3 regions of the Achromobacter sp. DMS1 genome follow, and region 1 is predicted to be linked to each of the others. Evidence: predicted binding sites of a transcription regulator. Region 1 holds the regulator's gene; each other region holds the start of a gene.
The links. The regulator NrdR, encoded in region 1, represses ribonucleotide reductase genes. The targets are predictions, from matches to a motif close to CACNANATNTNGTG.
Positions count from the first base shown of each region.

Region 2: AD428_RS18025 (ribonucleoside triphosphate reductase) is a predicted target of NrdR. The motif match lies at 2,274-2,287, and genes of this name have one in related genera.
Region 3: AD428_RS17625 (ribonucleoside-diphosphate reductase subunit alpha) is a predicted target of NrdR. The motif match lies at 2,076-2,089, and genes of this name have one in related genera.

Region 1 is NZ_LHSJ01000139.1:4,326-8,877, forward strand. It holds gene AD428_RS16105 (YbhB/YbcL family Raf kinase inhibitor-like protein) at 1-410, shown strand, start outside; gene glyA (serine hydroxymethyltransferase) at 717-1,967, shown strand; gene nrdR (transcriptional regulator NrdR) at 2,156-2,644, shown strand; gene AD428_RS16120 (GlxA family transcriptional regulator) at 2,668-3,627, opposite strand; gene AD428_RS16125 (cysteine hydrolase family protein) at 3,645-4,208, opposite strand; gene ribD (bifunctional diaminohydroxyphosphoribosylaminopyrimidine deaminase/5-amino-6-(5-phosphoribosylamino)uracil reductase RibD) at 4,359-4,552, shown strand, end outside.
Region 2 is NZ_LHSJ01000171.1:2,627-7,178, forward strand. It holds partial or broken gene AD428_RS18015 (catalase) at 1-1,248, opposite strand, end outside; gene AD428_RS29625 (hypothetical protein) at 1,269-1,607, opposite strand; gene AD428_RS29630 (hypothetical protein) at 1,613-1,915, opposite strand; gene AD428_RS18025 (ribonucleoside triphosphate reductase) at 2,324-3,985, shown strand; partial or broken gene nrdD (anaerobic ribonucleoside-triphosphate reductase) at 3,901-4,281, shown strand; gene AD428_RS18035 (anaerobic ribonucleoside-triphosphate reductase activating protein) at 4,308-4,552, shown strand, end outside.
Region 3 is NZ_LHSJ01000165.1:1,670-6,221, forward strand. It holds gene AD428_RS17625 (ribonucleoside-diphosphate reductase subunit alpha) at 1-1,929, opposite strand, end outside; partial or broken gene AD428_RS25340 (indolepyruvate ferredoxin oxidoreductase family protein) at 2,236-4,552, opposite strand, start outside.

The DNA of each region.
Region 1 (4,552 bases):
TCTTCCACTGGGTGCTGGTCGACCTGGCTCCCGACGTGCGCGAAATCGAGGAAGGCACCTTCTCCAACGGCATCACGCCGCGCGGCAAGGGCGGTCCGCTGGCGCCCATGGATGCGCGCCAGGGCATCAACTCGTACTCCGACTGGTTCGCCAACGACCACGACATGAGCGGCGAGTACTTCGGCTACGATGGCCCGTGCCCGCCCTGGAACGACGCCAAGGTGCACCGGTACATCTTCACGCTCTATGCGCTGGACGTGCCCACGCTGAAGCTGCAGGGCGCCTTCACGGGCGAAGACGCGCTGCGGGCCATCCAGGGGCACGTGCTGGCGCAGGCGTCGGTCACCGGCACCTACACCCTCAACCCCAGGCTCGCGCCCACCCAGATCGGCGCCACCTCCAGTTCGTGACGCCCGCCACAGGCGGCGATCCGCAAGAACCAGGGCCGCGCGAGCGGCCCTTTTCGCGCCCGCGCCCCGTCGGACGGCGGGCCGGGGCGGCGGGGGGCTTAGCATGAAAGTTTCTCAAGACGGCTTGAGCGCGGTTTCCGACCGCGCGGCAATGCGCGCCGTTTTCGCGCCGGGGCGGGGCTTTTTGCGGCGGTTCGCGGCATTTGAGGGGCAAGTCCCCGCCTGCGACGCGGTAAACTAAGCGCCATTGCCCGGGTTTACCCGGTACGGCTTCCCCCTCTCTTACCGCTTCAGGAACCTCCCGTCATGTTTGACCGCAACCTTACCTTGTCCAAGGCCGATCCCGACGTCTGGGCCGCCGTCCAGAAAGAAGAGCTTCGCCAGGAGCAGCACATCGAGCTGATCGCCTCGGAGAACTACGCCAGCCCGGCCGTCATGGAAGCCCAGGGCACGCAGCTCACCAACAAGTACGCCGAAGGCTACCCGGGCAAGCGTTACTATGGCGGATGCGAATACGTGGACGTGGTCGAGCAGCTCGCCATCGACCGCCTGAAGCAGATCTTCGGCGCCGAGGCGGCCAACGTGCAGCCCAACTCGGGTTCGCAGGCCAACCAGGGCGTTTACATGGCCGTGCTCAAGCCCGGCGACACCGTGCTGGGCATGAGCCTGGCCGAGGGCGGCCACCTCACGCACGGCGCCTCGGTCAACGCCTCGGGCAAGCTGTACAACTTCCTGTCCTACGGCCTGGACGAGAACGAGGTCCTGAACTACGCGCAGGTCGAGCAGCTCGCCCGCGAACACAAGCCCAAGCTCATCGTGGCGGGCGCCTCGGCCTACGCGCTGCACATCGACTTCGAGCGCATGGCCCGCATCGCCCACGACAACGGCGCGCTCCTCATGGTGGACATCGCCCACTACGCGGGCCTGGTGGCCGGCGGCGCCTATCCCAATCCGGTGCCCCACGCCGACTTCGTCACGTCCACCACGCACAAGTCGCTGCGCGGCCCGCGCGGCGGCGTCATCATGATGAAGGCCGAGTACGAGAAGATCGTCAACTCGGCCATCTTCCCCGGCATCCAGGGCGGCCCGCTCATGCACGTCATCGCGGCCAAGGCCGTGGCCTTCAAGGAAGCGCTGGCGCCCGAGTTCAAGGAATACGCCCAGCAGGTCGTCAAGAACGCCAAGGTGCTGGCCGACACGCTGGTCAAGCGCGGCCTGCGCATCGTGTCGGGCCGCACGGAAAGCCACGTCATGCTGGTGGACCTGCGTTCCAAGGGCATCACTGGCAAGGAAGCCGAAGCCGTGCTGGGCCAGGCCCACATCACGGTGAACAAGAACGCCATTCCGAACGACCCGGAAAAGCCCTTCGTCACCAGCGGCATCCGCCTGGGCACGCCGGCCATGACCACGCGCGGCTTCAAGGAAGCCGAAGCCGAGCTTACCGCCAACCTGATCGCCGACGTGCTGGACAACCCGCGCGACGAAGCCAACATCGCCGCCGTGCGCGCGCGCGTCAACGAGCTGACCTCGCGCCTGCCTGTCTACGGCAGGAAGTAAGTTGCTGCGGGGCGGCGGCCTGCCGCCCGCGCGCTGGGGAAAACGGCTCTGCGTGAGCCGTTTTTTCATGGCCGCCGGCCCGCTTCCGAGGCCCCGGCGGGGCCGGAATGCCGCGATCCTGGCCGCGAGCCCGGGCGCATCGTTACAATATGCCGAATTATTGCCACGCGCTTCAGAGGGGGCCTCACATGCGCTGTCCATTTTGCGGCAATTCCGAAACCCAGGTCGTGGACAGCCGCGTATCGGAAGAGGGCGACGCCATCCGCCGCCGCCGCCGCTGCCTGTCCTGTGACAAACGCTTCACCACCTACGAGCGGGTGGAGCTCGCCATGCCGTCCGTCGTGAAGCGCAACGGCAGCCGCAGCGAGTACGATCCGGCCAAGCTGCGGGCCAGCCTCAGCCTGGCGCTGCGCAAGCGTCCGGTCAGCACCGAAGACGTGGACGCCGCCGTGGCCCGCATCGAAGAGCAGCTCCTGGCCAGCGGCCTGCGCGAAGTGCCCACCCAGCACATCGGCGAGCTCGTCATGAACGAGCTGCGCAAGCTCGACAAAGTGGCCTACGTGCGCTTCGCTTCCGTCTACAAGAGCTTCGAGGACATCGGGGAATTCGTGGAGGCCATCCGCGAAATGCAGGGGCCGCTGCTGCCGGGCAAGCTGCGCAAAGACCCGGGCCAATAGGCGCCGGGCAGTCGCCGCCGGCGTCAGCCCGCCTCGCCGCGCGCCATGCTGGGCGGCTGGGACTCGTATTTGCGCCATACCCGGCGCAGGTGCTGGGCCGAGCCGAATCCCGATTTTTCCGCCACGCGCTCGAGGTCCAGCCGCGTTTCTCGCAGCAGGTCGCGCGCCAGCGCGACGCGTATGCCATACAGATAATCCATGGGCGTGCAGCCCGCGTGCTCGCGGAAGAGCCGCGCCAGATGCCGCGGGCTGGTGTGCGCCTGCTCCGCCAGGGCCTGGGCCGACCATGGTGCGGCCGGGTCGCGCAGCACGGCGTCCTGCACGCGGTGCACGCCCGGGTGCAGATGGCTGCGGTGCGCGAGCCAGGGCGAGAGCGCCGTATCGGTGCCCGCGCGCCGGTGGTAGACCACCATCTCGCGCGCCACCTCGGCGGCGACGCGCGCGCCGCAGTGTCGGGCCACCACGTGCAGCGCCAGGTCGATGCCGGCCGTGACGCCGGCGCTGGTGAGCAGGTTGCCGTCTTCCACGAAAATGCGGTTGTCGTGCACGCGCGCGTCCGGATCGATTTCCGCCAGTTGCGCCAGGCAGCTGTGGTGCGTGGTGCATTCGCGTCCGCGCGTCAGTCCGGCCGCGGCGGCGAAAAGCGCGCCCGCGCACACCGTCATCAGCGTAAAGCCGTCGGCGGGGTGCCGCCGCGCCAGCCACTGCACGATGCGGCGGGAATCGGGATCGTCCAGCGGCACGCGCGGGCCCACCACGCCCGAGACGATCACCAATGCGTGCGGCGGCAGCGAGTCCGGCAGAGGGCGCAGGCGCCCCAGGCTCAGCCCGGCCAGGCCGGTTTCCACTTCGCGGCCGGGCCCGCAGAAAGACAGCTCGAAACTGCCGGGGCAGAGCTTTTCGGCCACGCGGAACGCCTCCGCGGGCCCGGCCAGGTCCAGCAGCACGATGCCGCGCGTCACGACGAAATGAACGGCCGCCATGCCGCGCTCTCCCGGGTTCAGGCGGCCAGCGCGTCCGCGGCCCGGGCGATGCGGGCGAAGCGGCCGGCCAGCACCAGCTCCGTGCGGTCGCGGATTTCCGCCGGCGTGTAGCGTTGGCCCGAGGGGCTTTCCATGGCGAAGGTCAGCGTCGCGTCGGTCGGGAACACCACCTTGAAGCCCGCGTCGCTCGCATGGCGGGCGGTGGTTTCGCAGCATTGCTCGGTGCGGATGCCGCTCACGATGATGCCCTCGATGCCGTGATCGCGCAGCCAATCGTGCAGCGTGGCGCCGTCGGCCGTCTTGGCGTAGAGCGAGGAATGCACCGTCTTGTGGAACACCGCGTCCGGCTCGATACGCAGCTGCTCGAGCGTGCGCACGTGGCCCGATGCCCGGGAGAAGGGGTTGGCCGGGTCGTCCGAGACGCTGGTATGGAACACCTGCAGCACGGGCATGCCGCGGCCGCGGGCGTCGTCGATCAGCGACTGCAGCCGGGCCACGAATCCGGGGTATTCCGTTTCGTCCCAAAACGGACGGTGACGGAACGATTCCTGGGCGTCGATGACGATAAGGGCTTGTTTCATTTTGGCGGGCTCCTGTCAAGGAATTCTAGGGACGTCGGGCACATTGTGCTAGCCCGGCGGCCCAAGGACGAGGCCGGCCGCAGACCAGCATCGGCCTAAAACGGACATGACGGCCCGGCCGCCGCCCGCCCCGCATACAATGCCAGCGTGATGACCCGAGCCCGCCCCGACGATCTCTCCTGGATGCGCCGCGCCCTGGCGCTGGCCCAATCCGTGCTCTACACCACCACGCCCAACCCGCGCGTGGGATGCGTCATCGTGCGCGACGGCCGCGTCATCGGCGAAGGGGCGACCCAGCCGCCCGGCGGTCCCCATGCCGAGATCTGCGCCCTGCGCGACGCCGA
Region 2 (4,552 bases), on a different contig from region 1:
GCCGACGGGACGCACGGGCACCAGCTCCTCCGGCACGATCTTGGTCGCGTCGAGCACGTCGAAACTGAAGCGCGCGGCCTGCTCTTCGGTAAACACCTGCACGCCCAGCTCCCATTCGGGCCCGGCGCCCGCGTCGATGGCTTCCCACAGATCGCGGCGATGGAAGTCGGGATCGGCGCCCGACACCTTCACCGCCTCGTCCCACACCTGCGAATGCGTGCCCAGCACCGGATTCCAGTGAAACTTCACCAGCCGCGATTCGCCGCGCGCATTGACGAAGCGGAAAGTATGCACGCCAAAACCCTGCATCATGCGGAAACTGCGCGGAATGGCCCGGTCCGACATGAGCCACATCAGCATGTGGGTGCTTTCCGGCATCAGCGAAACAAAATCCCAGAACGTGTCGTGCGCGGAAGCGGCCTGCGGCATGCCGTGGTGCGGCTCGGGCTTGACCGCGTGCACCAGGTCGGGGAACTTCATCGCGTCCTGGATGAAGAACACCGGCATGTTGTTGCCCACCAGATCCCAGTTGCCCTCGTCGGTATAGAACTTCACCGCAAAGCCGCGCACGTCGCGCGCCGTGTCCTTCGAGCCCCGCTCGCCGGCCACCGTGGAAAACCGCACGAACACCGGCGTGCGCTTGCCCTTCTTGGCGAACAGCGAGGCGCAAGTCAGGTCGGCCAGCGATTCGTAGCACTCGAAATAGCCGTGCGCGCCCGACCCGCGCGCGTGCACCACGCGCTCCGGGATGCGCTCATGATCGAAGTGCGTAATCTTCTCGCGCAGCACGAAATCCTTGAGCAGCGCGGGCCCGCGCAGCCCGGCCTTCAACGAATCCTGGTTGCTGCTCACCCGCACGCCCTGGTTCGTGGTCAGCATCTGCCCCGTGTCGTCCGCCCTCACCCGCTCCAGCCCGCCGCCCACGGCGTTGGCCCCTGCTGCGGCGGGCTTTCCCGTCTTGCCGGACGCCTCTTGTTCGGACAACGAGCGCGCGCCCGACGGAAGCGGCGCCGGCCTTCGCATGCTGCCCCGCGTAGGGACGGCGCGCGGCCTTTTCTCCATACTCCTGCGCCTTGTCCGCATTGTGGCCGAGCGCTGCCGCCGTGGCCTGCACCGCCGCCGCCCGCCTGGCCGCGGGACTCGCCATGCCCCTGGCCGGGCCGCCCGCGGGCCCGCTGTCGGTATTCTGGAATGCCGTTCATCGGCGCGCCGCGCGCCGCGCCTGCCTGCCGTTTTCTTTGCTGCCATGACTGTCTCCCGGTCCTTTCCTAGTGATGCAGCATCTCGACCGCGCTGCTGCCGCGCGCGCGCCGCGCCAATGGCCTGTGCGCCTGCCGGATCTCCTCGGGCGGGGGCAGCACGGCCGGATATCCCAGCGCCTCGATCCACAGCTCCCGGGCCCAGCCCTGCGAGTGATACAGGTGGTGATCCTCATCCGGCGCCACCGCCGCATGCGCCTGCGCCAGCACCTTGCCCATCCTGCCCCCATGCTCCTGGGCAACGCGGCCGATCAGCGCCCAGTTGGCATGGTCCTTGGTCTCGGCCAGCACCACGCATTCGACGGCCACGCGCTGCGCCGCCTCCTCATCGCCGGCGGTCTGCGCCATGCGCATCACCGCAGCAGCGCCTGGCTGATGTGGCGCGCCACCTCGCGCCCCGGCGTCTCCCGCTCGGTTTCCATCCCGAGCTGCTCGAACACTGTCAGCAACACCCGGCGGTGCGTACGGGTTTCTTCCAGGTATTCGCGCCATTCCTGCTTGAGGCTTTCGTTCACGGCGCAGGAAAGCGCAGTTTCATAAATGGCCAGGCCGCCGATCTCCGTCTCCAGCGCCTCGTACAACAGCGCCTCGATCTGCTTCTCGTTGCCCGGCCGGCGCCCGCGCCGCGGGCGTCCGGTTTCGTCTGCTGGACTCATCACGCTCACCTCCTCTCGCCGTTTGGAACAGGCCCCGCGCCTGCCGCGGGCCGGGCGTGCAGCAACCGCCGTGCCCGGCCCCGCCACCCGCCGCGCGGGCGAGGCAAGCGCACTTCCTGCAAGCAGGCGGAAAACAATGAGCTGACAAGACACCCCATTAATGTAGTTTTGCCACTCCTGTGGCATCGGCAATGCGCTTGTTCCCGATGTCTTCCGTGACCAGCGTGCCGCAGGCGAGCCGGTTCAGGCCATCGGCGACCGCCTGGTCGCGGCTGGCGATGACGCTGCCCGCGGGCTGCAGCGGCGCTTGACGCGCGTCAAATGCGCGGCAGATCCCGCTTCGGGGGTGCGTCAGTCACACCATATGTAGTGATAGAGTTTGCTCACCCCACTACATATGGTGCACAAATGGATACTCCCCCCAACCTGGAACGCGCCCCCGCCCCGCTCTTGGATATCGAGAGCGCGATGACGGAGTACCTGGAGCGGCGCGATTGGCGGGTGAACGCCAACGCCAACCAGGGCTATAGCCTGGGCGGCCTGATTCTGAACGTGGCGGGCAAGGTCACGGCGAACTACTGGCTATCGCATGTCTATGCCCCCGAGGCGGGGCGGGCGCATCGCGATGGCGACATCCACATCCACGACCTGGACATGCTGAGCGGCTATTGCGCCGGCTGGTCGCTGCGACAGCTGCTGCGCGAAGGCTTCAACGGCGTGCCCAACAAGGTCGAGGCCGCGCCGCCCAGGCACATGTCCGCCGCCATCGGGCAGATCGTGAACTTTCTGGGCACGCTGCAGAACGAATGGGCCGGGGCGCAGGCTTTCAGCTCTTTCGACACCTGCATGGCGCCCTTCGTGCGGCGCGACGCCATGAGCTACGCCGAGGTCAGGCAGGCCATGCAGGAGCTGATCTACAACCTGAACGTGCCCAGCCGCTGGGGCACCCAGACGCCCTTCACCAACCTGACGTTCGACTGGACCTGCCCCGAAGACCTGCGCGGGGAAGTGCCCTACGTGGGCGGCGAGGAGATGCCGTTCACCTACGGCGAGCTGCAGGCCGAGATGGACATGATCAATCAGGCCTATATCGAGGTCATGATGGCGGGCGACGCCCGGGGCCGGGCCTTCACCTTTCCGATTCCCACCTACAACATCACGCCGGATTTCGACTGGGACCATCCCAACGCCACGCGCCTGTTCGAAATGACGGCGCGCTACGGCCTGCCGTACTTTCAGAACTTCCTGAACTCGGACCTGGAGCCGCACATGGTGCGCGCCATGTGCTGCCGCCTGCAGCTTGACCTGCGCGAACTGCTCAAGCGGGGCAATGGCCTGTTCGGGTCCGCCGAGCAGACCGGCTCGGTGGGCGTGGTGACGGTGAACTGCGCGCGCCTGGGCTATACCTGCCGCGGCGACGAGGCGCTGCTGCTGGCGCGCCTGGACCGGCTGCTGGAAATCGGCCGCGACGCGCTGGAAACCAAGCGCGCCGTGGTGCAGCGCTACATCGACCAGGGGCTCTATCCGTATACGCGCCGCTACCTGGGCACCTTGCGCAATCACTTCAGCACGCTGGGCGTGAACGGCATCAACGAGATGATCCGCAATTTCACGGGCGACGGCGAGAACATCGCCACGCCGGCCGGCCAGGCCATGGCGCTGCGGCTGCTGGACCGCATGCGCGAGCGGCTGACGCAGTTCCAGGAAGAAACCGGGCACCTCTACAACCTGGAGGCCACGCCCGCGGAAGGCGCCACCTACCGCTTCGCGCGCGAAGACCGCAAGCGCTGGCCCGACATCCTGCAGGCGGGCGACGCCGACCACCCTTACTACACCAATTCGAGCCAGCTCCCGGCGGGCCATACCGACGATCCGTTCGAGGCGCTGGCGCTGCAGGAAACCCTGCAAGGCCGCTATACCGGCGGCACGGTGCTGCACCTGTACATGAACGAGGCCGTGTCGTCGCGCAGGCCTGCAAAGAGCTGGTGCGCCGCGCGCTGTCGAATTTCCGGCTGCCGTACATCACGGTCACGCCCACGTTCTCGATCTGCCCCAATCACGGCTACCTGAGCGGGCGCCACGAGTTCTGCCCCAAGTGCGACGCGGAACTGCTGGCCCGCCAGGCCGCCGCGTGCGCCTGCGCCTGATACGCATTTTTTTCCGTCACTGCAAAAGGAACCGCCATGCAACACGACAACTCCCGCCGCCTTGCCGACGCCCGGCGTCCGCTTCTGGACGACAGCCAGCGCGTGCGCTGCGAAATCTGGACCCGCGTCATGGGCTACCACCGCCCCGTGTCATCCTTCAACGCGGGCAAGCAAGGAGAATTCCATGAACGCCGCTTCTTCGTCGAGTCCCGCAATTAGCCGGCCGCTTCCCGCGCCCCGCCCCGGTGCTGCGCGAACTGCCGCGCGGCGCGCCGGCAGTGGGCGGCCTCACGGCGTTTTCCACCGTGGACTGGCCCGGCAGGCTGGCCGCGGTGGTCTATATCGCCGGCTGCCCCTGGCGCTGCCACTATTGCCACAACCCCGAGCTGCAGATGCGCACCGCCCGCTATGACTGGAAACAGGTGCGGGCGTTCCTGGAATCGCGCCGCGGCCTGCTGGACGCCGTGGTGTTTTCGGGCGGAGAGCCGCT
Region 3 (4,552 bases), on a different contig from region 1:
CACGTTGTCGAGCATGCGCATGGCGATGCGCACCGTACGCTTGATCTTGTCGTGGTCGAGCTCGAAGCCGCCGCCGGCCGCGGGCTTCATGTGCGCCACCAGGTTCACCGAACCCAGGTTGCACACCGCGATTTCCGACTCGTTGGTGTTGAGCGTGATCTCGGTGCACAGGTTGGAGCTGTGCACCACGCCCACGTGCTGCTGCGGCGAGCGGATATTGCACGGATCCTTGAACGTGATCCACGGGTGGCCGGTTTCGAACAGCATCGAGAGCATCTTGCGCCACAGCGTGACGGCCGGCATCTTCTTGTAGAGCTTGAGCTCGCCGCTGGCGACCTTGGCTTCGTAGCCCAGGTAGGCCGCTTCGAAGGCCTTGCCGTACTTGTCATGCAGGTCGGGGCAGTCGGACGGCGAGAACAGCGTCCATTCGCCGTTTTCCATGACGCGCTTCATGAACAGGTCGGGAATCCAGTTTGCCGTGTTCATGTCGTGCGTGCGGCGGCGCTCGTCGCCGGTGTTCTTGCGCAGCTCGAGGAATTCCTCGATGTCCAGGTGCCACGTTTCGAGGTACGTGCACACGGCGCCCTTGCGCTTGCCGCCCTGGTTCACCGCGACGGCAGTGTCGTTGACCACCTTCAGGAACGGCACCACGCCCTGGCTTTCGCCGTTGGTGCCCTTGATGTGGCTGCGCAGCGCGCGCACGGGCGTCCAGTCGTTGCCCAGGCCGCCGGCGTACTTGGCCAGCAGCGCGTTTTCCTTGATGGCGTCGTAGATGCCCTCGAGGTCGTCGGACACGGTGGTCAGGTAGCACGAGGAGAGCTGCGAGTGCAGCGTGCCCGAGTTGAACAGCGTGGGCGTGGAGCTCATGAAGTCGAACGAGGACAGGATCTCGTAGAACTCGATGGCGCGCGCCTCGCGGTCGGTTTCGCGCAGCGCCAGGCCCATGGCCACGCGCATGAAGAACACCTGGGGCAGTTCGATGCGGGTGCCCTTGATGTGCAGGAAGTAGCGGTCGTACAGGGTCTGCAGGCCGAGATAGCCGAACTGCAGGTCGCGGCGCGCGTCCAGCGCCTGGCCCAGCTTGGCCAGGTCGAACGAGGCCAGCTCGGGCGACAGCAGTCCGCCTTCGATGCCGCGCTGCACGAAGACCGGGAAGTAGGCGGCGTAGCGCGTGGCCATGTCGGCCTGCGAGACTTCCTCGCCCAGCACTTCCTTGCGGATCGTGTGCAGCAGCAGGCGGGCGGTGACCTGGCTATAGGCCGGGTCTTTCTCGACCAGGGCGCGCGCGGACAGGATGGCAGACTTGAAGACTTCGTCCACGGGAATGCCGTCGTACAGATTCTTGACGGTTTCCTTCAGGATGGTCTCGGTGTCGATGAACTCGGCCAGGCCTTCGCCGGCGGCTTCGATGGTGGCGCGCAGCGCGGCCTGGTCCAGCGGGCGGCGCTGGCCGTTCTCGGTCACATGCAGGACGTGTTCCTGCGGCGCGGCGGCGGCCTTTTCCTGGCTTTCGGCGGTCACGCGAGCGGCGCGCTCCTGCGCGCGCTTCTCGCGGTACAGCACGTAGGCGCGGGCCACGTCATGCTCGCCCGAGCGCATCAGCGCCAGTTCGACCTGGTCCTGCACGTCCTCGATGTGGAAGGTGCCGCCGTTGGGACGGTTGCGCACCAGCGCGTTGACGGCCTGGGCGGTCAGTTTTTCGACCAGTTCGCGCACGCGCGCGGAGGCGGCGCCCTGGCCGCCATTGACCGCCAGGAAGGCCTTGGTCATGGCAATGGCGATCTTGTTGGGCTCGAACGCCACCACCGACCCGTTGCGGCGGATGATGTTGTAGCTGGCCCATTGCCCGCCGTTGGAGGCGGCGGGAGAGTCGGTCTGAGAAGGCGGCACGGCGGAGGGCCGGGTCACAGAGGCGATCGTAGTCTGCATGGAAGCTCCTGTGCGAAGAAAGCGAAGGTGGCGGCACGGCGGATGGACGCCGTACACGTGCGAATGAGTCTGATCTTGATGCGAGGCACCGCGCTGGGAGCAATCGCGAAAGGCAAGGTCCGCCCAGGGGGCAGCGCCGGGAAAAACACAATATGTAGTGTAGCACCCCGTGTTAGGCACTAATTCTAGTGATCGAGTGCGACACCCACAAGAAGAAGATAAATTTTGCTCACAAAAGATTGTTACTAAATGCACTGGGCGCGCCAGCATTGGCGCGCCCAGGTAGAGACGGCGTAAAGCAAGCGTTTATGCGGTCTTCCGCAGGGGCTCGTCGCGCGGTGCAGGCGCCATATAGCTTTGCATGCGGCGCGCGAGTTCTTCACGGTATTTCCGCAGGCTGGCCGCCTTGACGTGACCGTAGCCCCGGATGGTTTCCGCAAGGCCGGCGATTGTAGCCGCTTGGCCGATCTTGTCGTGCTCCAGGCCGGCCAGCAACTGTTCCACCGTTTGCCGGTATTCCTGCACCAGCGCGCGCTCGGCGCGCCGCTCGGCGGTATGGCCGAAAGGATCGAGCCAGGTGCCGCGCAGCCCCTTCAGGCGGGCCAGCACCTTCATGGCGCCCAGGGTCCACGGGCCCAGCGTCATCTTGCGCGGCACGCCGGTGCGGGGATCCTTGCGGGCGAAGATGGGCGGGGCCATGTGAAAGCGCAGGCTGTAGTCGCCCTCGAACTGGCTCTCGAGCTGCGCCTTGAAGGCCGGGGCCGTGTACAGGCGGGCCACTTCGTACTCGTCCTTGTAGGCCATGAGCTTGTAAAGGCCGCGGGCCACAGCCAGGGCCAGCCGCGGGGTGCGGGCTTCGGGCGCCAGCTCGCGCCTCGCGGGCGCCACGCGGTCCACGACACCCGGTAGCTCGCGGGCGTAGGCGGCGTTCTGGTAGGCGGTGAGATCTTCGACGCGGCGCGCCACGGCGCGTTCATAGGATTCGGGCACATGGAGCTGCACGACCTGGGCGCGCGGGCGCAGCACGCCTTCCAGCGCCTCGGGGTGCTGCGCGGCCAGCCGCCCGCTGTCGAACGCGGCGCGGTTGCCGCCACGGCCACGCCGTTGAGCTCGATGGCGCGCACGATGGCGGCATGCGACAGCGGCACCGTGCCGCGCTGCCAGGCGTGGCCCAGCATGAACATATTGGACAGGATGCTGTCGCCGAACAGCGCCAGCGCCGCCTCGTGCGCGTCCAGCGCGGCGGTGTGGGCCTTCGCCGGCGGCATGCCGGATCTTGGCCAGCAGCGCGTCGGGGTGCATGGCGGCATCGGGATTGCGGGTGAAATCGGACACCGGCGCCACGTAGGTGTTGACGGTGACGCGGGTGTGCCCGCGCCGCAGCGCGCCCAGCGAATCGGGGGCCACGGCGGCGACCGGGTCGCACAGAATGGCCGCGTCGGCCTGCTGCCAGTCCAGCCGCACGGGGCGGCCGGCGCGCCCGGCGGCGCCAGGCGGATGTGGCTCACCACGGTGCCCCCTTTCTGCGCCAGGCCGGTCAGGTCGAGCACCGCGGCCGACAGTCCTTCGAGATGGGCGGCCATGGAAACGATGGCGCCGATGGTGATGACGCCGGTGCCTCCCATGCCGGCCACCAGCAGGCGGTAGGGCCGCTCCCGCGGCGGGCAGCTCGGGCATGGCAGGGCGGCGATCCGGGCCGCCAGCTTTTCCTGGTCGGGCCGGGGCGCGGCGCTCTTGCGCAGCTTGCCGCCCATGACCGAGACGAAGCTGGGGCAGAACCCTTCGGCGCAGGAATAGTCCTTGTTGCAGCTCGACTGGTCGATGGCGCGCTTGCGGCCGTAGGGCGTTTCCAGCGGCACCACCGACAGGCAGTTCGACTGCACGCCGCAGTCGCCGCAGCCTTCGCATACCGCGCTGTTGATCAGCATGCGGCGCGGCGGGTCGGGAAACTGGTTCTTCTTGCGGCGGCGGCGCTTCTCGGCCGCGCAGGTCTGGTCGTGGATCAGCACGGTCACGCCCGGGGTTTCGCGCAGCTCGCGCTGCAGGGCGTCCAGCTCGCGCCGGTGGTGCACCCGTATGCCGGGTCCCAGGTCCACGCCGCGGTATTTTTCGGGCTCGTCGCTGGTGACGACGATGCGCGCCACGTTCTCGCCGCGCAGCTGCTGGCAGATCTGCGGCACGGAAATGGGGCCGTCCACCGGCTGCCCGCCGGTCATGGCGACGGCGTCGTTGAACAGGATCTTGTAGGTGATGTTGGCGCGGCGGCCACCGCCTGGCGTATGGCCAGGTAGCCGGAGTGGTAGTAGGTGCCTTCGCCCATGTTCTGGAACACGTGCTGCATGCGGGTGTAGCGCGACAGGCCGATCCAGTCCACGCCTTCGCCGCCCATCTGCGTCAGGCCGCCGGTGTCGCGGTCCATCCAGGCGGCCATGTAGTGGCATCCCACGCCCGACAGCGCCTGGCTGCCTTCGGGCACCCGCGTGGACGTGCTGTGCGGACAGCCCGAACAGAAATAGGGGCGGCGGCGCATGCCGTCGGCCTCGTTGGACAGCGGCGCCGGGCAGGCGAAGGCGGCCGGATCGGCCAGCGCGGTCAGGCCGGCCGTGCGCCGCAGCCAGCCGGC